Regions from separate parts of the Paenibacillus sp. Y280 genome, predicted to be linked through region 1. Evidence: riboswitches for the same ligand, from Rfam matches in the RefSeq annotation. Region 1 holds a riboswitch; each other region holds the start of a gene.
The links. Region 1 has a riboswitch for thiamine pyrophosphate ahead of thiD (bifunctional hydroxymethylpyrimidine kinase/phosphomethylpyrimidine kinase). Riboswitches for the same ligand answer to the same signal wherever they lie in the genome.
Positions count from the first base shown of each region.

Region 2: another riboswitch for thiamine pyrophosphate. It lies ahead of AC1TPC_RS04200 (ABC transporter substrate-binding protein); the one in region 1 lies ahead of thiD (bifunctional hydroxymethylpyrimidine kinase/phosphomethylpyrimidine kinase).
Region 3: another riboswitch for thiamine pyrophosphate. It lies ahead of thiC (phosphomethylpyrimidine synthase ThiC); the one in region 1 lies ahead of thiD (bifunctional hydroxymethylpyrimidine kinase/phosphomethylpyrimidine kinase).

Region 1 covers NZ_JBXCIW010000022.1:9,376-15,780, reverse strand. The annotation lists gene AC1TPC_RS21780 (phosphotransferase) at 1-857, opposite strand, end outside; gene AC1TPC_RS21775 (DUF2087 domain-containing protein) at 956-1,561, opposite strand; gene AC1TPC_RS21770 (SLOG family protein) at 1,680-2,240, opposite strand; TPP riboswitch at 2,328-2,430, shown strand; gene thiD (bifunctional hydroxymethylpyrimidine kinase/phosphomethylpyrimidine kinase) at 2,527-3,339, shown strand; gene AC1TPC_RS21760 (serine hydrolase domain-containing protein) at 3,396-4,031, opposite strand; gene queF (preQ(1) synthase) at 4,172-4,669, opposite strand; gene queE (7-carboxy-7-deazaguanine synthase QueE) at 4,694-5,425, opposite strand; gene AC1TPC_RS21745 (6-pyruvoyl trahydropterin synthase family protein) at 5,412-5,864, opposite strand; gene queC (7-cyano-7-deazaguanine synthase QueC) at 5,864-6,405, opposite strand, start outside.
Region 2 covers NZ_JBXCIW010000002.1:307,370-314,996, reverse strand. The annotation lists gene AC1TPC_RS04220 (spore germination protein) at 1-579, shown strand, start outside; gene AC1TPC_RS04215 (Ger(x)C family spore germination protein) at 610-1,854, shown strand; gene AC1TPC_RS04210 (GerAB/ArcD/ProY family transporter) at 1,871-2,953, shown strand; gene AC1TPC_RS04205 (glycosyltransferase) at 3,127-4,743, shown strand; TPP riboswitch at 4,816-4,928, shown strand; gene AC1TPC_RS04200 (ABC transporter substrate-binding protein) at 5,100-6,146, shown strand; gene AC1TPC_RS04195 (thiamine-binding protein) at 6,222-6,524, shown strand; gene AC1TPC_RS04190 (ABC transporter permease) at 6,514-7,287, shown strand; gene AC1TPC_RS04185 (ABC transporter ATP-binding protein) at 7,291-7,627, shown strand, end outside.
Region 3 covers NZ_JBXCIW010000013.1:28,409-36,035, forward strand. The annotation lists gene AC1TPC_RS17235 (bifunctional metallophosphatase/5'-nucleotidase) at 1-350, shown strand, start outside; gene AC1TPC_RS17240 (HD-GYP domain-containing protein) at 498-1,616, shown strand; gene yfkAB (radical SAM/CxCxxxxC motif protein YfkAB) at 1,750-2,889, shown strand; gene ytvI (sporulation integral membrane protein YtvI) at 2,971-4,002, shown strand; gene AC1TPC_RS17255 (glycosyltransferase family 4 protein) at 4,087-5,244, shown strand; TPP riboswitch at 5,319-5,423, shown strand; gene thiC (phosphomethylpyrimidine synthase ThiC) at 5,759-7,522, shown strand; gene AC1TPC_RS17265 (ThiF family adenylyltransferase) at 7,515-7,627, shown strand, end outside.

The DNA of each region.
Region 1 (6,405 bases):
TGCTCCAACTGCTTGAATGCAAATGCCAAATCCCCATCTCCTGCCAAAGCTAAATCCAGGTTGGATACAGTAGCCGCAAGGGTCCTTGCCGTAAGGGCGAACGTAAACGACGGTTGGCCGGCAATGATTTCCGTACTGCTCATCATGTATGCGTAGGTTGGCTCTTGTAATCCTCCAAATAAGACAAGATTACTGACATAAGAGGCTAGATCCCAATAAGCCGGCATGTAGCATACATCCTCAAAATCGATCCATTTCCAGCCTTCTGGACTCGGGAGCAAGTTTCGGGCATGCGCATCTCCATGAGCTGGCATCAGAGCTTCAGGTTCAAGCCTTCGCATTTGGTTGTCTATCTCCCAAAAAATCGACAGCAAAGCTTGGATACGAGGATCTGTCTGTTCAATGAGCCTTGAAGCCGACTCATAGGCCCTTTCCCATACACCGAGAACAGGGATGGTACACGCAGTGAAGCCACTCATCGCTAAGGTAAGAGCATTAACGAGTTCAACTGCCTCGCTTGGCGAAAGCGGCTCCAATGGTGCAGGAGGCGCGTAATGCCAAAATGTCGCCCACCTGCTCCCAACACGATGAGGTCCTGCATTTGGAATCGGCAGCAGTACTGGTACGCCATTATGGTGCAAATGATTGGCCACCTGCAGCTCGCGCTCGAGAATATCATGTGCAAGCTCTGCGTTTTTCTCAGAAAGAACAACAGCCACTCGAACAGTAATCGCATGAGGAGCCAAATGAATGATCAAATTTCCGCCTTCACTTAAAATAACGGGATCAATGTCCGTAAACCCAAGCTTCTCCGCAGTAATCAGCACCTGTGAAACAAGTTCACCTCTATCAGACAATCGAACAGCTCCCTTAATGGATGGAATACGTTCATCTTAGCCCGATTGCTCCAAATTTTACAGGCACAAAACAGGTATATTTAATTTTTCCGCCAGCTTTAAGCTAATGTCTCCCATTTTGCCCACATTTCTTGCGGGTTCAGTTCGTAAATATCGTTTTCTCTAAACATGAATTGATGCATAATAAATTCCCGCCGGATCGTAGCGAAATCGTCATGGAAGCCTTTAATAAACGCGTTTATTTCCTTTTCCGTATACTTCTGCCCTCTCGTCAGGTGCGATACGATATGCTGAAGCGCGATCAGTTTTTTCTTATGCTGGGCGGGAATATGCTTCAGCTTTCCCTCCGCCGTAAAAAAATTGCGGATAACCGATTCCTTTAGACGCTTGCTGCTTTCCTCCATACTCTCCAATCCCCTCTCCGTTCCCGCATTCCGATAAATGAGCTGCTCCGCAGCGCTGGCGTTGCTCTTAATAAAATAATGGTTCAGCGAAAAATAAATCGTATTCTTTTCTCTGCGCTCATTAATTAAGCTGGCCTCCCGCAGCTTAGTCGCATGATGCGTGACCGTTGCTGGCGTAACGCCTAGCTTCTCTGCAAGCTCTTGCCCGTTAAGCTCGCCTTCTGCCAGCATGATCAACAGCTTAATTCTCGTCGCATCAGCCAGCGCCTTATGATAAGCCACAACCTTATCCAGCTGCATATTTTTATTCCCCTTTGTTTTAAATTTAACATTTATCTAATTAGATATTTATCTAATCAGATAATAACGGGTAACCTATGATTTGTCAAATCATAAGTTTCGTATTTTTTTGTAACCATCATGAATGCTCGGAATACAAATTGTCATCATCCGCGATGCTTTGGATATCCTCCGAGCTGATGCTTATATATTCGTAGCCTTCTGCTTGCTGCTTCTTCAGCGCCCGTTCTTTAAAAAACTTCGGACTGCCTTCGCCTGCATCCTCGTCGTAAACGAGCAAAATGCCGTCCGTTCTGCGAAACAGCAGCTCGTCCCGCGCCGTAAATTGCCAAATCCCGTTATATGGCTGATTGCTGACGGAAGCGTAATAATCGACCCCTTTTAGCACCTGCTGATAAAATTCCTTTTTATCGTCCTTCCACTTCTCTTCCGGATTAGCGTATGCGGAAATAATCGAAAGCCGCAGATGAGGATACATCTCCTTGAGCGCGATCACGACCTCGCAAGCCCAAAGGTCAACGCCGTACTGGCCTGGCGTAATTACCCATTCGAGACCATCCTCTATGAGCGGCACCAGCTTGCCCGTCAACGCTTTTTTAATATAAACGATGCCTTCATGCTTCTGGCTAAAAATATTAAGCTCATGCGCGCGATAGCCCGTAACGAGTAAATTTTTCATTAGTTCAACGCCTTTTCGGATAATTATGGTTTACATCTTTCCAGTGTATGCTATAGTAGAAAAAATACAAATTGAATATGGACCAATTTATTTCACTAGGGGAGTCTAACGGCTGAGATGGAGCGCATGCTCCGGACCCTTTGAACCTGATCTGGATCATTCCAGCGGAGGGAAGTGGAGCAGAAACAGCATTCATTCACGCGCGCAAGCCTTGTATGATCGTTAGACCCGCTCATTTCCTTTCGGAAATGAGTGGGTCTTTATTCGTTTACGGGGAGATGAGTCGATGAAAGTATATAAAGCGTTAACGATTGCAGGCTCGGATAGCGGCGGCGGCGCAGGCATTCAAGCTGATCTGAAAACGTTTCAAGAGCTTGGCGCCTACGGCATGTCAGTCATTACCGCGGTTACTGCCCAAAACACGCTCGGCGTCCAAGGCGTATATGCGATGGAGGCTGCTGCCGTCAGAAGACAGCTTGATTCGATTGGCGAGGATCTGACACCTGCCGCGCTCAAGACGGGCATGCTGTTCAGCAGCGAAATCGTTGAAATTGTAGCCGCAAAAATAAAGCAATATCAGTGGCAGAACTTGATCATTGATCCTGTTATGGTTGCCAAAGGCGGCTCTTCCCTGCTGCAGCAGGAAGCTATTCAAGCTCTCATCAAGCATTTGCTGCCGCTCGCGCTCGTGACGACGCCAAACATTCCGGAGGCAGAGCTGCTTGCACGGATGGCTATCCGCACGCTCAGCGAACGGGAGGAAGCAGCGAAAATCTTGTTCCAGCAAGGCTCTCGTTATGTCGTTATCAAAGGCGGCCACGACTCGGGCTGCTCACAGCTCGTCGACCTCATTTATGATGGTGAACGTTTCGATTATTTGGAGAGCCTACGAATCGATACTCGGCATACTCATGGTACAGGGTGTACATTCTCGGCAGCACTTACCGCTGAAATTGCGCAAGGAAAAACAGTTCCCGATGCGATTAGAACAGCCAAAGCCTTTATTCAAGCTGCGATGGAGGATCAGCTTGGGTTCGGCAGCGGCCACGGGCCTACGAATCATTATGCCTATCGGCGTAGACTTCAGGGCGCGAGATAGATTAAGAACAAAGCAAAAGCCGCTTCCGGTATGGAAGCGGCGTCAGCTTTTTCACCCTAATTAACGAATGTATGCGTTCGTAAGCTTAAGCTTCTGAAGAGCAAGACCAATCTCGCCGTGCCAACTGCAAGCAGCACAATCGATGAGACAAACAGAAGATGCGTAATGCCTGGAACAAACGCAAACATCAGCTTCCAAGACGCATCGAGTAGACCTGGCAATACGATCAAGGCAATAGGCAGAATCAAATGGAAGAGTCCTATTGAAATAAAATGAAGCGTGATGGCTGAATCATTTGGATCAGTGACGTTGAAATCCGGCAAATACCGCTGAACAGGCGCATCCAGCTCATCCTTTACCTCATCTACAAGCTGCATGACAGCCAGCGCTGTAAATGACTTACTTGTCGATCCGAGAATAAACGGCGTTTGCGGCGTAATCGGTGTGTTCTTGGAATCCGCTGTTCCGTAGCCTTTTATGTACAGCGGGGAATCCTTCTTAACGACTCCAATCGCTGCTCCTGGAATGTTGTACTTCTTCATCGCCGACTCGATATAGCGATCTAATTCGGCATACACCGCTTGTTCTTCTGTCGCGGCAGCATGGACTCTTTCGGGTACAATGCCAAAGCTCGTTAGCGCCGCTGCTATCGTGCAAAGCAGCACTGACATACATATCACGTTTCTGATCATAGTCGTTCCACTCATTTCCTCACATATTCATTGGCCTTTCTATTCAACAGTATAGGTCAATGAAAAAGAAAAGGAATGGACTTCAGGTATGATCGCTGCCTAGACTTTAGGCGGGCGAAATGGGTTGTAGCAAGCTCAATCTAGCGATTGTCCACTTTCTCCGGATAAAGATCATGGTTCATGAGGCGATGCTCCGCGATTTGCTCATATTTGGTGCCAGGCTGGCCCCAGTTGCAATAAGGGTCGATGGATATGCCTCCGCGCGGCGTGAATTTGCCCCAAACCTCGATATATCTTGGGTTCATGAGCGCAATCAAATCATTCATAATGATGTTCATGCAATCCTCATGGAAATCGCCATGGTTGCGGAAGCTGAACAAATACAGCTTGAGCGACTTGCTCTCTACCATTTTGCTGCCGGGAATATAGGAAATATAAATGGTTGCAAAATCAGGCTGCCCCGTCATGGGACAAAGGCTCGTAAATTCCGGACAGTTGAACTTTACGAAATAATCGCGGTTCGGATGCTTATTTTCGAATGCCTCTAAAATTTCCGGCGAATAGTTAAACAAATATTGCGTTCCTTGATTGCCGAGCAGCGTCACGCCGTTCAGCTCTTCCTTGCTTCTTCCTTCCATGCTCGTCTCCGCCTTTCCTTTCTATTAAACGCCCTTCTTATTGCCCCATACCCAGGTATGGAGCTGCGGCAGCACATGAACCCGCTTCAAATCCGCATTCGGCATCACGCGCTCGATCAGCCAATCATAACGCTCCACCAAATAAGGAAGCATACGCTGCGGCTCCGTTTCCTGCAACTGACCATTTCCAGCTTGCAAATAAAAGGGAACCTTCGGATAACGCAAATGAACGGTGGTCGCATATGCAAGATCCTCATCATCGAAGACGACCGTCTTCAAGCAAAAGCTTGATGCCCGCTCGTTCAGCTTGGATACGATATCGTCCAGCACCTGCCAATCCGTCTTCATGCCGGAGCTTGGCGGCTTAGGCGACAAGGTCAGCTCGTCAATGGTCCAAAACCAATCCTGCCAGCGGCTGCCCTGCGTCTCCAGCGCGACGCTAATTCCCCGCTCATGCAGCTCTTCAATAAAACCGCCCAGCTGCGGCAGCAGCGCGGGATTGCCGCCTGAGATCGTCACATGCTCAAATGCGCTTCCGCCGATTGCCGTTAATTCCTCTATAATTTCATTCGCTGTCAGCATGCGAATATCTGCTTTCGCGCTTCCGTCCCAAGTAAACGCGGAATCGCACCAAGAGCAGCTGTAGTCGCAGCCTGCGGTACGAACGAACATCGTCTTCCGGCCAATAACCATGCCTTCGCCTTGTACAGTTGGACCGAATACTTCCAAGACGGGAATCCGTTTAGTTGCTTGCATTCGAATCCGCCTTTCTCTTAGGACGGTAAATACAGTAGCTTGTCGGCGTTTCACGGAGATAAACCTGAACGCACTGCGGACGATTCACCGTACCGTCCAAATAAAGCTGAACGATCTCGCAAATCGTACGCGCCACAACCTCAGTCGTGGGAAAACGCTCCGGCTGCGTGTCGCTGAAACTTTCCTTATCGTCATTGAGAAGCATATGATCGAACCGATCATGAATAAGCTGCTTAATAATCGCGAAATTGACTAGAAAGCCTGCCGTATCAAGCTCATCACCGGCTACCGTGACGTTGGCAAAATACGTATGCCCATGCAGTTGACGGCATTTGCCGGCTTCCTCGGCTGGTACAAAATGGGCTGCTGCGAACTGAAAATCCTTGTTCAGCTCATAGCTATAAGGGTGCACGGCTGCTGGATAGATCTGCTGCAGCATTATTGTTTCACTCCCTGATTCCGTTTGACCAAATATTCGTCAAGTCCATTTCTTCGAAGCACACATGCCGGGCATTCGCCGCAGCCTTCAGCAACAATGCCGTTATAGCAGGTGAGCGTCCGCTCCCGTACGAATTCAAACGCGCCGAGCGTCTCGGCAAGCTCCCATGTCTCGGCTTTATTCAGCCACATGAGCGGTGTATCGATGACAAAAGGATAATCCATGGACAAATTCAGCGTTACATTCAACGATTTCACGAATATGTCCCGGCAATCCGGATAGCCGCTAAAATCCGTTTCGCACACGCCGGTTACGATATGCTTCGCGCCAAGCTGCTTTGCCAGCACTGCCGCGAAGGTGAGAAATAAGAGATTCCGTCCATCGACAAAGGTCGTAGGAAGCTCCCCTTCTTTTTGCTCAATGGCAATGTCATCTCTAGTAAGCGCGTTAGGCGCCAATTGATTAAGCAGCGACATATCGAGAATATGATGCTTAATGTTAAGCTCCTTGGCAATTTCCGCTGCGATATCCAGCTCAAGCT
Region 2 (7,627 bases), on a different contig from region 1:
GAGATGCTGCCGACAACGCTGCTTATTAGTCTAGCGGCGCAGCGGGAAGGCATCCCGTTTCCGGGACTGCTCGAAGCGCTTCTCATGGAGGTCACGTTCGAGGTGCTTCGCGAGGCGGGACTACGAATGCCGCGGGCAATCGGGCCAGCCATTTCCATCGTCGGCGCTCTCGTGCTGGGGCAGTCTGCCGTGCAGGCGGGCATTGTTTCGGCGGGTATGGTTATCGTGGTATCCTTCACAGCGATTTCAAATTTCGTCATGCCGGAATTCAATATGGCGGCGACCTCGCGCATTATCCGGTTCCTCTTCATGATTATGGCGGGTTTTTTAGGTTTTTTTGGCATCTTCGTTTCGGTGCTGTTTATGCTCATTCATCTCGCATCGCTGCGATCATTCGGCGTGCCGTATATGTCGCCGATGGCGCCGGGACCAACGAAGCAAGGCATATGGAGAGATGTGTTCATACGGCTGCCATGGTGGGCGATTGTGCTTCGGCCCCTTGATTTGAACCTGCGTAATCCGAAGCGTCGGCCAAATGGCAAAAAACCGCCGGCCCAGCGTCATTCCGGCAAGCCGTAAAAAAGCCGTAAAGAAAAGGGAGGAACGGCAATGAATAAATGGAAGTTGCTGCTGCCGCTGCTTGTATGCTTGCTTGCTGCCGGCTGCTGGAACCGGGTAGAGCTGAATGATATTGCCGTTATTTCCGCAACCGGCGTTGACTGGAAGGACGGGAACTGGGTGCTGTCGTATCAGGTTGTTATTCCGCAGGCGATTTCCAGTCAGGGCGCTGCCGGCAACTCGGCGGCGGTCAATGTGTTTTCCACGAAAGGCGAGAGCATTCGGAGCGCAGTCAGCAAAGCCAGCCAAGAAACGTCGCGGCGTCTCTACTTCTCGCATACTCAAATTATTATTATTGGGCAGGAGGCTGCCCGCAAGGGTCTGGGCCCGCTGCTCGACACTTACCTTCGCAACCATGATTCCCGTGAGACGGTCAGCGTCTACTTGGCGAGAGGCAGTGCGCGCCGGATGCTGGAGCAGCTGATCCCGCTTGAGAAAATCCCAGCTGCAGCCATTCAGCGGATGATCACCAATGAAGAGATGAACAGCTCTATTTTTCGGGAGATGACGATCCACCAAGTGCTGATAGACTTGCTCGGCACGACACACGCTACGGGCATACCGGGATTGGTCGTGGCAGGCACTAAGGAGAGCATGGATAAGGCGGAAAAGCTGACCCGCACCAATACGCCCTCCAAGGTTAGATTATCTGAATTGGCATTGATTAAAGATGATAAGCTGGTAGGCTGGATTAACAATGAGGAGAGCCAAGGCGCGATGTGGCTTACGAATCACGTGAAGAGAACGACGATCCCCTTTGCTTGTGCGAAGGACGGAAAAGGAGAGCGGGGCTCCTCTATACGCATTACGCATGCGAAGACAAAGCTGCGTCCTGAGCCGTCAAACGGCAAGTGGATTATGCACGTGAATGCAAGTGCGGAAGGGACGCTGATGGAATACAATTGCGGCAGCAATCTCAGTGAGCCTAATCAGGTGGAGAAGGTCGAGCAGCTTATTGAAGGTGAGATTGCCGCCATAATGGAGAAAGGCTGGAAGTCCGTTCGCAAGCATCGAGCGGATGTGCTGGGCTTTGGCGATGTCATCCACAAAAAATATCCGAAGCAATGGTCGCAGTCGGAAAAAAACTGGACGGAGCAGTTTCCAAACACGGAAGTGAAAATAGCGGTAAAAGTAAAGATCGTATCGACGGGTATGAGCGGAAACGGTATGAAGAAGGTGCAAGAAAAGGAAAAGGAAAAGGAAAAGGAAAAGGAAAAGGAAAAGGAAGGCTCATAGTCGGAAAGGAGACCGTATGCAGCAGATCGGGAAAAATCAGCTTTCCATTTTGATCATCGTTTTTTTGCTGGGAAGCACGCCTTTGTTCGAGCTCGGCATCAAGGCAAAGCAGGACGCATGGATGGCAATGACGCTGGCAGCGTTTGCCGGCCTGCTGCTTACTGTCATGTATATTCGCGTACAGAAGCGGTCCCCTGAATCGGAGCTTGCCGAGCTTTACATCATGCATTTTGGCAAATGGATCGGCGGCTTTGTCGGCATTCTTCATGCTTTGTGGTTTGCCTACGAATCGATGCGCAACGTGCGGGATGTCGGCGAGCTTACGATGATGGCACTGCTTTCCTTCACGCCAAAATGGATTATTATGCTGTTCATTATGAGCGCTGCGGCTTACACCGTAAGCAAGGGGCTTGAAGTGTTTGTCCGAGTCGTACAGCTGCTGTTTCCCATTACAGCGCTCAGTTATTTTTTCATTATTTTACTTTTACTCATAGCCAGATTGCCGAACATAACGCATCTGCTTCCGCTCATGGAGCATGGGCCGATGCCTGTTGTGAAGGCGGCATTTCCCGACCTGCTGTCCTTTCCTTTTGGACAAATGATCATTTTTTTCGTGTTCTGGAAGCATGTCAGCGAGAAAAAAATGATCGGGCGCGTCTCTTATTGGGCTTACATCGGGGTATCGGCTTTTCTTATTCTCATGAATGCGCTCACGCTTTGCGTGCTTGGGCCGGAGATCGCTTCACTTACCGCGCTGCCGCTGCTTGAGGTCGTGCAATTGATCACGCTGGCTAATTTTCTGGAGAGGTTGGATGTTATTGTAACGCTGCTTTTGTTTATCGGGCTCTATGTGAAAATGACGGCGCTCTACATGGCATCGGTATTTACGTTTAACGCGGTAACAGGCATCGCCTATCGGTATTGCGTCATGCCGATCGGGCTGCTTATCTATGCAGCGTCGTTTGTGGAGAGAAATAACACGGTACATATTTGGGTCGGTCTCGACATTACGCTGAAGGTCGCTCCGCTATTTCAAATTATACTGCCGCTGCTTATGCTTATCGTAGGCATACGAAAGAAGTATAAAACAGCGGCATAGCATCGGTTAGTTGTTAGGCACTTCTACTCCTCACCGAAAAGGCTGCGCCGACATATTTTATGGGTACAGCTTGAAATATGAGCATAGATGAGCTGCTTATATTTCATCGCGGAACGAGCTTTTGCCGCCGAAGGACTGCGTAAGCCGTTTACGCTTGCTTGAGGGGGATACGCGTGAGCGATGCCAATAGGTGCATGACAAGCATTATTCTTATTGCCTGCAATAAGCTTGATTACACGAAGCAATGCGTGGAGAGCATTCGGCGGCATACGCAGCGTGGCTGCTATGAGCTGATTATTGTAGATAATGGATCGATGGATAATACGGTGGAATGGGCAAAAAACGAAAGCGACCTCATCGTAATCGACAACGGTTTCAATGCAGGTTTTGCCAAGGGCTGCAATCTGGGGCTTGCCGCCGCTTCGGGCGAGCTTCTCATGCTGCTTCATAACGATACGATCGCAACGCCAGGCTGGCTTGAAGGATTAAAGCGCTGCTTGCTAAGCGATGAACGGATTGGAGCGGTTGGCCCCGCAACGAATTCGGCATCCTACTGGTCGACTATTCCGACCGCATATAAGACGATAGAGGAAATGGAGCTGTTCGCTTCCGCGCTGCATGCGTTTCCCGACAAAACGAAGTGGGAGGAGCGCGTGAAGCTGGCTGGCTTCTGCCTGCTTATGCGGCGGGAGGCGTATGAGCGGGTCGGAACGTTTGACGAGAGCTTCGGCATGGGCAGCTTGGCGGATGACGATTATTGCTTGAGACTGCGGCTTGCAGGCTACAAGCTTCTGCTGTGCGGAGATACATTTATTCACCATAACGACGGCAGCGCTCCCTTTAGCTCCGAGCCGGAGCTGTTGCTGCAAGCCTACAGGGGCAATGCGAACGTGTTTAGGGCGAAATGGGGCTTTGATCCAGATGGTGCGACGCAAATCAGAATGGATTTTAGTACGGTTATACAACGAGAATCCTATGAATACAAGCGCGAAAATAGCTCCATTATGGAAATTGGCTGCGGCTGCGGGGCGACAATCCATCATCTAAAAAATCATTTTCCAGCAGCCAAATGGTACGGTGTCGAGCGGAGCGAGCTTGCGGCGAGTGTTGCCGAGGCATCAGGAATAACGGTGTTCCGCTCGAACGAGCCGAAGGATTGGGCGCTGCCTTCCGAAGGACTGGACGGCATCCTGATCGGAGATGCTCATGCTTACGGCATGCCGCAGTCGATGAAGCGATTAGTCAGCCTGCTGCGGCCCGGAGGCTGGATCATCGGCGGCTTCGCGAATCGATATTATTTTGAAAATATCCGGCAATACTTAGATCCTTCAAATGTATTCGCGCAGCGACAAGCGGCGATCCAGTATACGCTCCAGCAGGTGAAGCAGCTGTATGCCCAGTCAGGCTTTGCATACGTGAAGGCGACGCTCGCAGAGCATAAACCGCAGGAGCAGCTTGGCTATATCAGGCTGCTTGGACAATTGACGAATGAAGCGATAGCGGATGAGCTTACGGCCGCTTATCTGCTCGTGTTCGGCAGAGTTGCTTCCGCAGCAGAGGCGCAGGCTGCCGAGGAAGCAGAAGACATTGCAGAGGAAGAGGATGTTTCCGCATTAGGAGCGGATACGTCATTAGTCACAGGCGTACAGTCTATTGGCTCCCCGGATAGCGGCGAGGAGCTAAGTCTGTCATGGAAGCCGAGTGAGCGGATCCCGCTTCATGCGCTTAGGAGCGTCGAGCCGATGTATATCGTCGACATATGCAGGGAGTCAAAGGGCAAACAGGCTTGATGATAATCATTTTCAAAAAAATACTAGCATAATGATCGGGTTTTGCTATACAATTGGTAGTGTTGACGAACCGAATATGTTCCGGGGAGCTGGTTAGGCCGGCTGAGAGGGAATTATCTGTACAATTCCGACCCGTTAAACCTGATCTGGATAATGCCAGCGTAGGGACAGAAGCACTGTTTATTCAGCAAGCTCGATCACAGCGATCAAGTTTTGCTGCAAGCAGCTGCACAGCCGATTTATATGGCGTCCTCCGGATTAGGGGGACGCTTTTTTGTATGTGCTGCTGTACCGGATACGGATACGGGCTCGTCATCTTATACAAATAGAAGCAGTGAGAGGGGAACTAACACATCATGAATCAGAAGAAAAAAGGGCAACAGTCGTGGAGGATCGTAGCTGCAATGCTTGTGTTCGTCATGGCGCTTGCAGGCTGCGGCACTAACAACAGCGCGCCGGAAGCGAGCAAGGAGCCGCAAGAGCAAGAGGGAGCAGCGGACAAGCCGCTTGAGAAGGTGCAGGTCGTACTGGACTGGACGCCGAATACGAATCATACCGGGCTTTATGTTGCTAGAGATAAAGGCTTTTTTAAAGAGCAGGGGCTTGATGTTGAAATTATTCAGCCGGGCCAAAGCGGCGCTGATCAAATGGTAGCGACGGGCAGCGTACAGTTCGGCGTAAGCTATCAAGAGTCGATCACGATGGCGCGGATTGCGGGCGTGCCGCTCGTGTCGATCGCAGCGGTTATTCAGCATAACACCTCAGGCTTCGCATCTCCGCTTGCTAAGGGGATCGATTCGCCGGAGAAGTTCGAAGGCAAAACCTACGGCGGCTGGGGCGCTCCTGTCGAGGAAGCGGTCATTCAATCCATTATGCAGGAGAAGGGTGCGGATGTCAGCAAAGTAAACCTGATCAGCATCGGCGACAGCGACTTCTTCACGGCAGTTAAGAAAGATATTGATTTTGCATGGATTTATTATGCATGGACAGGCGTGGAAGCGGAGCTTCGCGGCGAGAAGATCAACATGGTTTATTTGACCGATTACAGCGACAAACTGGATTATTATACGCCAGTTCTTGCGACGAACGAGACGATGATTAAAGATAAGCCGGAGGTGGTCAAAGCGTTCACGGCTGCCGCAGCAAAAGGCTACCAATACGCAATTGACAATCCGGAGGACGCGGCAGAGATTTTGATTAAAGCCGAGCCTGATTTGAACGCGGAGCTTGTGCGCGCAAGCCAAAAGTGGCTAAGTCCGAAATATCAGGATGATGCGCCGCGTTGGGGCGAGCAAAAGCTTAGCGTATGGGAAAATTACGCGAGCTGGATGTTTGATCACAAGCTGCTTGAGAAAGAGCTTGAAGCGGACAAAGCCTTTACGAACGAATTTTTGCCGGAATAAGCATTTTAAGAAAATCTAGAGAGGCGGCAGCATCTGCCGCCTCTCGCCAACAACGATGAGAAAGAAGGAATTCTGATGGCAAACGCATTGGTAAGCATTCAAATACTGCCGACAACGCCGGGCGGCGAGAGCGTCATTCCTTACGTGGATCGAGCAATCGAGATCATCAAAGCAGCGGGTGTCCCTTACCGCGTAGCACCGCTTGAAACGACGATGGAGGGCGAGCTTAGCCATCTGCTGAGCGTCGTGCAGTCGATGAGCGAAGCGATGACGGAGATGGGCTGCCCGTCTGTAATTTCACAAATCAAAATTTACTACAATCCGGCAAGCGGCGCTTCGATGGGCAGGCTGCTTGAGAAATATCCAGATGGGCAATAAGAGAACGCTCTGGCCCCAAATATGGCCTCCAGCCGCAGTGCTTATCACGCTGCTGGTTTGCTGGCAGGCGGCAGCCTCGCTTGGATTATTTCAAGAATGGCTCATTCCGTCGCCGATTTCAATCGTAAAGGAAGCGATAGAAATATGGCCGAGGCTTATGGAACATACGGGAGCGACAGTGCGAATCATGCTGCTTGGCTTTGTGGGAGGATCGGCGGTGGGCTTCGTGCTCGCCGCTTTGCTGCATTTAATTCCCGGCGTACGTACGGCGGTGTATCCCTTGCTTGTCTTGTCGCAAAACGTACCCATTATTGCGATTGCCCCCATTCTGACGATGCTGCTAGGCTATGGAATGCTGCCAAAGGTGCTGCTTGTCATCATGGTGTGCTTCTTCCCGATAACGGTTGCGATGCTGAGCGGATTAATGAATACCGATGCGCAGCTTCGCAATTATTTGCAGATGATCGGCATTCGCAAATGGCAGCTGTTTTGGCGATTGGAGCTTCCGCATGCGATCGTCCATTTATTTTCCGGATTAAAAATCGCGGCCTCCTACAGCGTGCTAAGCGCAGTTGTGGCCGAATGGATAGGCACGAACAAAGGTCTCGGCGCATTCATGATCATTTCGTTCAAAGGGTTTATGCCTGATCGCGTGTTTGCGGCAGTCATTATTATCGTTGCAATCAGCTTGACGTTATTTGGGCTGATCACCTTAGCGGAGCGTCTTGTCATTCGTTGGCGCCCTAAGAAAGAGGTGAGGTAGCGAATGAGCAATAAAGGCGAGAATCTACACGCTACACTGCAGGTGCAGAACATTCGGAAGCAATTTGGCCGAGGCTCCTCCAGCAAAGAGGTGCTGGCTGGCTTATCATTCTCCGTTGCTGATGGAGAATTCGTGTCCATTGTAGGGCCCTCAGGCAGCGGGAAAACAACCTTGTTTCAAGTCATTGGCGGCTTAGAGCGGCCATCGGAAGGCGAGATCTGGATCGACGGCAAGCAGACGACAGGCGAACGCGGACATATCTCTTATATGCCGCAGCAATCATCGCTGCTGCCGTGGCAAACCGTTGCGGGCAATATCGAGCTGTCGCTTGCGATCTCTG
Region 3 (7,627 bases), on a different contig from region 1:
TCCTGCCTGAATTTATACACAAGCCAATCAAAGGCTATGGCTTTCGCGGCGAAGTGCTTGGCATGCTTGCCATTGCTGGCTTGACCGTCACTTATGATTCAACAAGGCCTCCGATGAACAGGCTCATCCAAGCAGCTGTAAACGGGGCTCCGCTTGAAGATGAACGGATTTATACGCTTGGCACGATTGATATGTTCAGCTTTAAGGCAGGTTATGTGTCATTGGCCAACGCCATTCAATCCACCTTTTATTTGCCTGAATTTATTCGAGACGTCATTGCCGAACAGCTTCAAGATTTTTCCGCTATTGCCGAATGCCGTCAAATGCGGTGGAATGATGTAACGAAATAGTAAATTCATTGTCTTTTTCGACAAAATTTGTCGAAAAAATAGTATAAAATGGTTGCGGTTTTCTCGTTTTTCTCGTACATTAACATTACGAACGGCTTTTTCCGATGTAATAGTTAGCATATTTTTTTATGGGGAAGGACCGAGAAAATGCGTTTGTTGCCAATTGCGAAATGCAGGCCAGGTATGAAGCTTGCCAAAAAAATATTTTCTCAGGAGGGTCTCGTCCTTCTTGGCGAAAACATAGAGTTGTCTGATCGTCTAATTTCCCGCTTGGAGCAATGCGGGATTCAATATGTGTATATTTCAGATCCGAGAACGGAAGATATTGTACTGCCTTCCTTAATCAGCGAGGAAACGTTAAAGTCCTCTCTCAAAGAAATTCGCACAAGTTTCCGTGAGATGATGGATCGCCCGAAGCGGAAGAAGGGCGTCACCTATCCTTACATCGCCCAGCCATTCAAGCAAATGATGAGTATGATCATCGATGATCTATCTAGCCACCAGGACGCCATGATCATGCTGATGGACATGAGCTCCGTCGATCATTATTTGTATCAGCATTCCTTGAATGTTTGCGTCTATACGACGCTGCTAGGCATGTCGAACGGATACTCGAAGGATGAGCTTACGACGCTTGGCATGGGCGCGCTTCTGCATGATATCGGCAAAACACAAATTGCGATCGATGTACTAAGAAAGCCCGGATCCCTCTCGAAAGAGGAGTTCGAGGCGATGAAGCAGCATGCCAAAATCGGTTACGAGCTATTGAAGGATGAGCCTAACCTTCCGCTGCTGGTAGCCCACTGTGCTTTCCAGCATCATGAGCGGATTGACGGAAGCGGTTATCCGCGCGGAATCAAGGGCAATGAGATTCATGATTATGCAAAGTGGATCGGACTTGTTGATTCGTACGATGCGATGACAACAAACCGGGTCTATAGCTCGCCAATGCTTCCCCATGATGCGATTGAGCGGTTGTACGCGGGAACGGGAACACTCTATGAGCAAAAAATGGTTCAGCTGTTCCGTGATAAGGTCGCTATTTATCCAATCGGGATAACGGTTAAGCTGCAATCGGGCGTATCGGGTATTGTCGCGGATCTTAATCACTCTTATCCGCATAGGCCGATTGTTCGCATCTTGTATAATGAAGCTGGGGAAGAGCTTGCAAGCCCGTATGAAGTTGATTTGTCGAAGCAGCTGACGATGATGATCGTAAGCGTGAATGATGACTCTACTGATGTACAGCATGCCTCTGGTATTTAAATGATTTTGAGCATGGGGAGCCGAGGGCTCCTTTTTTCTTCTTTTTCTTCGTTTTATTTGCTTCCTTCGCAACCTCGCATTACAATAAAGCAAGAATGTTTCATTCCAGATAATAAGTCAGGTGCTGAAGAAAATGAATACAATAGATTTGCAACAAACGAGTAGACCGCTATCCGCATTATCGCCAATGAATGATCCGTGGGATCCCATTCGTTCGCTGCAGCAATATGGAAGACATCGTTTGACAAGCGTGGAAATGACCGTTTCGAACCTCTGCAATATGCGGTGCGAGCATTGCGCCGTTGGTGATACACTCGTAATATCCGAACCCGCCAAGCTGCCGCTTAAGCAGATGCTGGACCGACTGGACGAAGTGGAGCATTTAGAGACGATCAGCATTACAGGCGGTGAGCCCTCCTTCTCTGATCGAACGGTACGCGACTATATGGTACCGCTGCTTCAATATGCCCGAAGCCGCGGCATTCGCTCTCAAATCAACTCGAATGTAACGCTTCCTTATAGCCGTTATGAGCAGCTTGCCCCTTATCTCGACGTTATGCACATTTCATTTAACTATACGTCTCCGGAAGATTTTCACCAAATCGGATTTGCTAAAGCAGGGCATCATGTGTCGCTAGAGGCGGCAACCAAGCTTTACGCAAGAATGATCGACAATACGCGTCGTCTCAGCGAGACCGGCGTACTCGTTTCTGCGGAATCGATGATCAATTACAGAACATATGACAAAATCGACGAAATCCATAAGCTGATCGTGGAAATGGGCTGTCAGCGGCATGAGGTTCATCCGATGTATCCAAGCTCCTTCGCGAAGGATTTGCCGGTGCTTACTCGCGGGCAAATGCTGGAGGCTATCGATAGGCTGCTGAAGGCGAGAGACAAATCGATCTGGATGCTGTTCGGAACGCTGCCATTCTACCAATGCAGCGACAACCCTCTCGAGCGCAAGCTGCTGAGAAGATTAACGGAAGAGCCGAATGTGACGATTCGCAACGATCCGGACGGCCGCAATCGGTTAAACGTCAATTTGTTTTCAGGCGATGTATTCGTAACAGATTTCTCCGACGTTCCTGCTTTTGGCAACATTGGCACCTCGAAGCTGGAGGATTTATTCGATAAATGGCTCGGTCATTCACTTGCTCAAAGCGTAAATTGCCATTGTCCCGCTGCAGCATGCTGCGGACCGAATTTACTCGTTAAGGATATGTACTATAAGGCTGTTGATTTCCATGAGCGCGGCGCGGTAATCGACTAGCGTGCAGGAGAGCCATTTATTCAGGCTAGGCTTAATAGAGAATTAATACGCATATAGAATAAGAGAGAGGAGGAGAAGCTGTTGTCGATCAAGACAATCATATTTATCGGGTTAGGATTGCTGCTGCTCTACTTGTTTTTTACAGTTGGAGCGCCGTTCTTGCTCGCGCTTGTTGTAGCTATTTTTCTAGAGCCGCTTAATCAGATGTTTATGAATAAGTTTCGAATGAATCGGCTAGTGGCGGCTACGATATCAAGCAGCTTGTTCACAATTATTCTCATAGGCTTAATCGCGCTGCTTGGCGTCAAAGTTGTAGCTGAGCTTATCGCTTTCTTCAAAAAAGTGCCGAACTATTTTGAAAATGCGAATGAAATGGTTGACGATCTTATGGTGCAGGTGCAATCGCTATATCAAAATTTTCCGCCCGATGCGATTGAAACGCTGGAAAACTGGCTAATGGGATTAACGAGCACGCTGACCAAAATGGTAGGCACCTTGTCTAATTCCGTTATTGCGTTCGCTTCCAGCATTCCTGGCATGTTTATCTTCTTTATCGTTTTCTTGGTGGCGGTATATATGATGAGCTTCAGTCTGAATACGATGAAGGCGACCGTCCTGTCATTGTTTGAAGAGAAGTCGCAGCCGCAAGTAAATGATTTGCTTAACAATCTCAAAAAGTCGATTTTCGGCTTTCTGCGCTCGCAGTTTATTTTGAGTGCTCTTACATACATTATTTCGTTGCTCGGCTTGCTGGTGCTTAATGTGAAGTATCCGCTGGCGATCGCATTGCTTATCATCATCGTTGATATTATGCCGATTCTTGGAACAGGCTCAGTGCTTGTCCCTTGGGGAAGTTATTTGTTGCTTACCGGCAATATGTATGTGGGTGTCGGGCTTATCGTGCTCTTCCTCGTTATTACAGTGTTCCGCCGCATCGTGGAGCCGAAAATTCTTAGCGATTCCGTCGGAATCGGGGCGTTGTCCGCGCTCATTAGCTTATATGTGGGCTTCAAGCTGGTTGGCGTAATCGGCGTATTTATTGGACCCTTAGTCGTTATTATATACATGGCGGCACGCAAGGCAGGATTATTCCAAATGAAGTTCAAGCTTTAGGCTGTGTAGGGGCCGTGTCAAAAACATTTCTAGGAGCGTATGATACTGCAAAATAAGCAGATCATGTAGGAGGCATCCGAAGAGATGGCACCAATTAAAGTAGCGATTGTCACCCCAGGCTCGTTTCCAATTCCGTCACAAGGAAGCAGCTCGGTTGAGCGGGTGGTTGAGAAATTCGCCCCATTGCTGATGCCTTATGCAGAGCCGCGTATTTATGGAAAATTAAGCAAAAAGCTGCCCCGTCAGGGACATTTTAAAGGTGTTGTTTGTGAACGGTTTCCAGCCGGCAGCAAGCAGCGATATATTCATGATGTTGGGCGCGCGGTGCAGCGGTTTTCTCCTCATGTCATTGACGTGGAGAACCGTCCGCAATATGTGCTGACCATGAAGCAAATGAATCCAGGCAAACGAGTCTGGCTTTATTTGCATTCCTCCACTTTTATTTCCCCGAATCATATCTCACCTGCCAAGCTGCACCAATGCTTGCAGGCTGCTGATAAAATCATTGTGAATAGCGAGTTTATTAGGCGAATCGTCGTGTCCAAAGTGCCCGAGGTCTCATCTAAGATGCGAGTCATTTACCCAGGGGTCGATACGGTACGCTTTCCATCACAGTATTCCGCTGAAGGCGCTGCAAAAAGGGAGAGCTTGCGCAAAAAAAGAGGTCTGACCGGTAAAAAAGTGGTGCTGTTTATGGGAAGGCTCATTCCGCTTAAAGGCGTACACCATTTGCTGAAAATTGTCCCGCAGCTTGTGAAGAGCCATCCCGAGCTTGTTGTCGTCATCGTCGGCAGTCCGTTTTATGGCTCGCATCGCAAAACTGCGTATGCGCGGATGCTTGAAAGACTCGGGCGCAAATGTCCAGGCCATGTTCGGTTCGTGCCTTATGTGCCGCATACCGAGGTGCCGGGCTGGATGCTGGTAGCGGATGTAGCGGTCGTTCCATCCGGGCAGAGGGAAGCATTCGGGCTCGTCAATGTGGAGGCGATGTCCTGCGGCGTTCCAGTCATAGCTACGCGTGCCGGCGGAATGAAGGAGATTATCCGAAGCGGCGAGACCGGCTATCTAGTCAATCAAGCGCGCGTTGAAACGGAGCTGAGGGAAAAGCTGCATCTGCTGCTGCGGGATAAGCAGCTGCGGCAGAAGCTGGGCAAGCGCAGCAGAGAGCGAGTCGAGCAGACCTTCACATGGCGGCACACGGCAGATCGCTGGGTGAAGCTGATGAAGGAAAGCGGCATGTAGTTGGTCCAATTTTGCATGTGGATGTTAAATATAGGGTTGACACCCTTCTTCGCATAACGTTATAGTCTAACAAGGATATCCACTAGGGGCGCCGTCATGGCTGAGATAAAGCATAATGCTTTGGTCCCTTTGAACCTGATCTGGGTTATGCCAGCGTAGGAAAGTGGGATTGTGCGTTTATGCAACTGCGCGTGAAAGCTCTGCCGAATCCAGCTGGAACGCCAGCTGGAAGGAATGACTTTCAAAGCTGCATCAAGCCGGAGGAAATCTTCGTTTGATGTTGCGCGCATGACGACACACTTCGACCGCTCCCTCGCTGGAGCGGTTTTTTTGATGTTGAACGGGCTGCGCCAAGTCTCGCTGAGCGAGCGTGCAGCCGGTTCATTCACGCTCCAGCGAATGCCGTGCACGTAGCGATTATACGTGGGTGGGTTAGCGGTGCGTTAAACTTTCCTATATGCTCGCGTATGCCTCCAGGAGGAATTCTACATATTCCATTAGGAGGTTTTTTGTTATGGCGATTATGACAACGCCCCTTCCGGGCAGCCGTAAAGTGTATGTTACCGGCTCGAAAGAAAGCATCCGCGTGCCGATGAGAGAAATTGCTTTGGAGGCAAGCTCAAGCAGAAATGGCGAGGAGCTGCCGAACGAGCCGATACGCGTCTACGATGCAAGCGGCCCTTATACCGATGAGAGCTTAGAAACAGATGTAAGGCGCGGCTTGCCGACCTTTCGCAGCGAATGGATTCACGAGCTCGGCGACGTGGAGCATTATGACGGTCGTGAAATAAAGCCGGAGGACAACGGATTCTTGACGGAGGATAAGGAAAAACAGCGGGGGGCAGAGCGGTTTCCCGGCCTAGTGAGACAGCCGCTGCGTGCGAAAGCCGGTCAGAATGTTACGCAGCTGCATTACGCCCGCAAGGGCATCATTACTTCGGAGATGGAATATATCGCAATTCGCGAGGGAATGGACGCAGAGTTTGTTCGCAGCGAGATCGCAGCAGGGCGCGCCATCATCCCGGCGAACATCAATCATCCGGAGAGCGAGCCGATGATCATTGGACGGCATTTTCACGTGAAGATCAATGCGAATATCGGCAATTCCGCGGTTGCTTCCTCGATTGAGGAGGAAGTGGAGAAGATGACATGGGCAACCCGCTGGGGAGCCGATACGATTATGGATTTGTCTACGGGCAAAAACATACATACGACGCGGGAATGGATCGTCCGCAATTCGCCGGTTCCGGTTGGAACGGTGCCGATCTATCAAGCGCTGGAGAAAGTAAACGGCAAAGCGGAGGATCTTAGCTGGGAAGTATTTCGCGATACGCTAATCGAGCAAGCGGAGCAGGGCGTCGATTATTTTACGATTCATGCGGGCGTGCTGCTGCGTTACATTCCGCTCACCGCTAAGCGCGTTACAGGCATCGTCTCGCGGGGCGGGTCGATTATGGCAGCTTGGTGCCTCGCACACCATAAGGAAAACTTCCTGTATACGCATTTTGAAGAGATTTGCGAAATTATGAAAGCCTATGACGTGTCATTCTCGCTCGGGGATGGGCTTAGACCAGGCTCGATCGCCGACGCAAACGATGCCGCGCAATTTGCCGAGCTGGATACGCTGGGCGAGCTGACGAAAATCGCTTGGAAGCATGACGTGCAGGTGATGATCGAAGGTCCCGGCCATGTGCCGATGCATCTGATCAAAGAAAATATGGATCGCCAAATAGAGGTTTGCGATGAAGCGCCGTTCTATACGCTTGGCCCGCTAACGACCGATATTGCACCTGGTTATGACCATATTACGTCAGCAATCGGAGCTGCAATGATCGGCTGGTTCGGTACAGCCATGCTGTGCTACGTAACGCCGAAGGAGCATCTGGGGCTTCCGAATAAAGAGGATGTGAAGGAAGGCGTTATTACGTATAAAATCGCGGCTCACGCAGCCGATCTGGCGAAGGGGCATCCGAGAGCAAAGCTGCGCGACGACGCCTTGTCCAAGGCGCGGTTCGAATTTCGCTGGCGTGATCAGTTCCATCTCTCGCTTGACCCCGAGCGCGCGATGGCGTACCACGACGAGACGCTTCCGGCGGATGCGGCCAAATCCGCTCATTTCTGTTCGATGTGCGGCCCTAAATTTTGCAGCATGAGAATTACTCAGGACATTAGGGAGTACGCCGCGCAAAACGGGATGGAAACGACTGAAGCGATTGAAGCGGGAATGAAGGAGAAGTCGGAAGCGTTCAAGGCGGCAGGGAGCATGATTTATGGCTAATGGTACCGAGCCGGTTTTTTTCGACCGATATTCGAGGCAAACCAGATTTGCGGCAATCGGCGAGGATGGTCAGCGCAAGCTGGCCAAGTCGTCGGTTCTCATTGT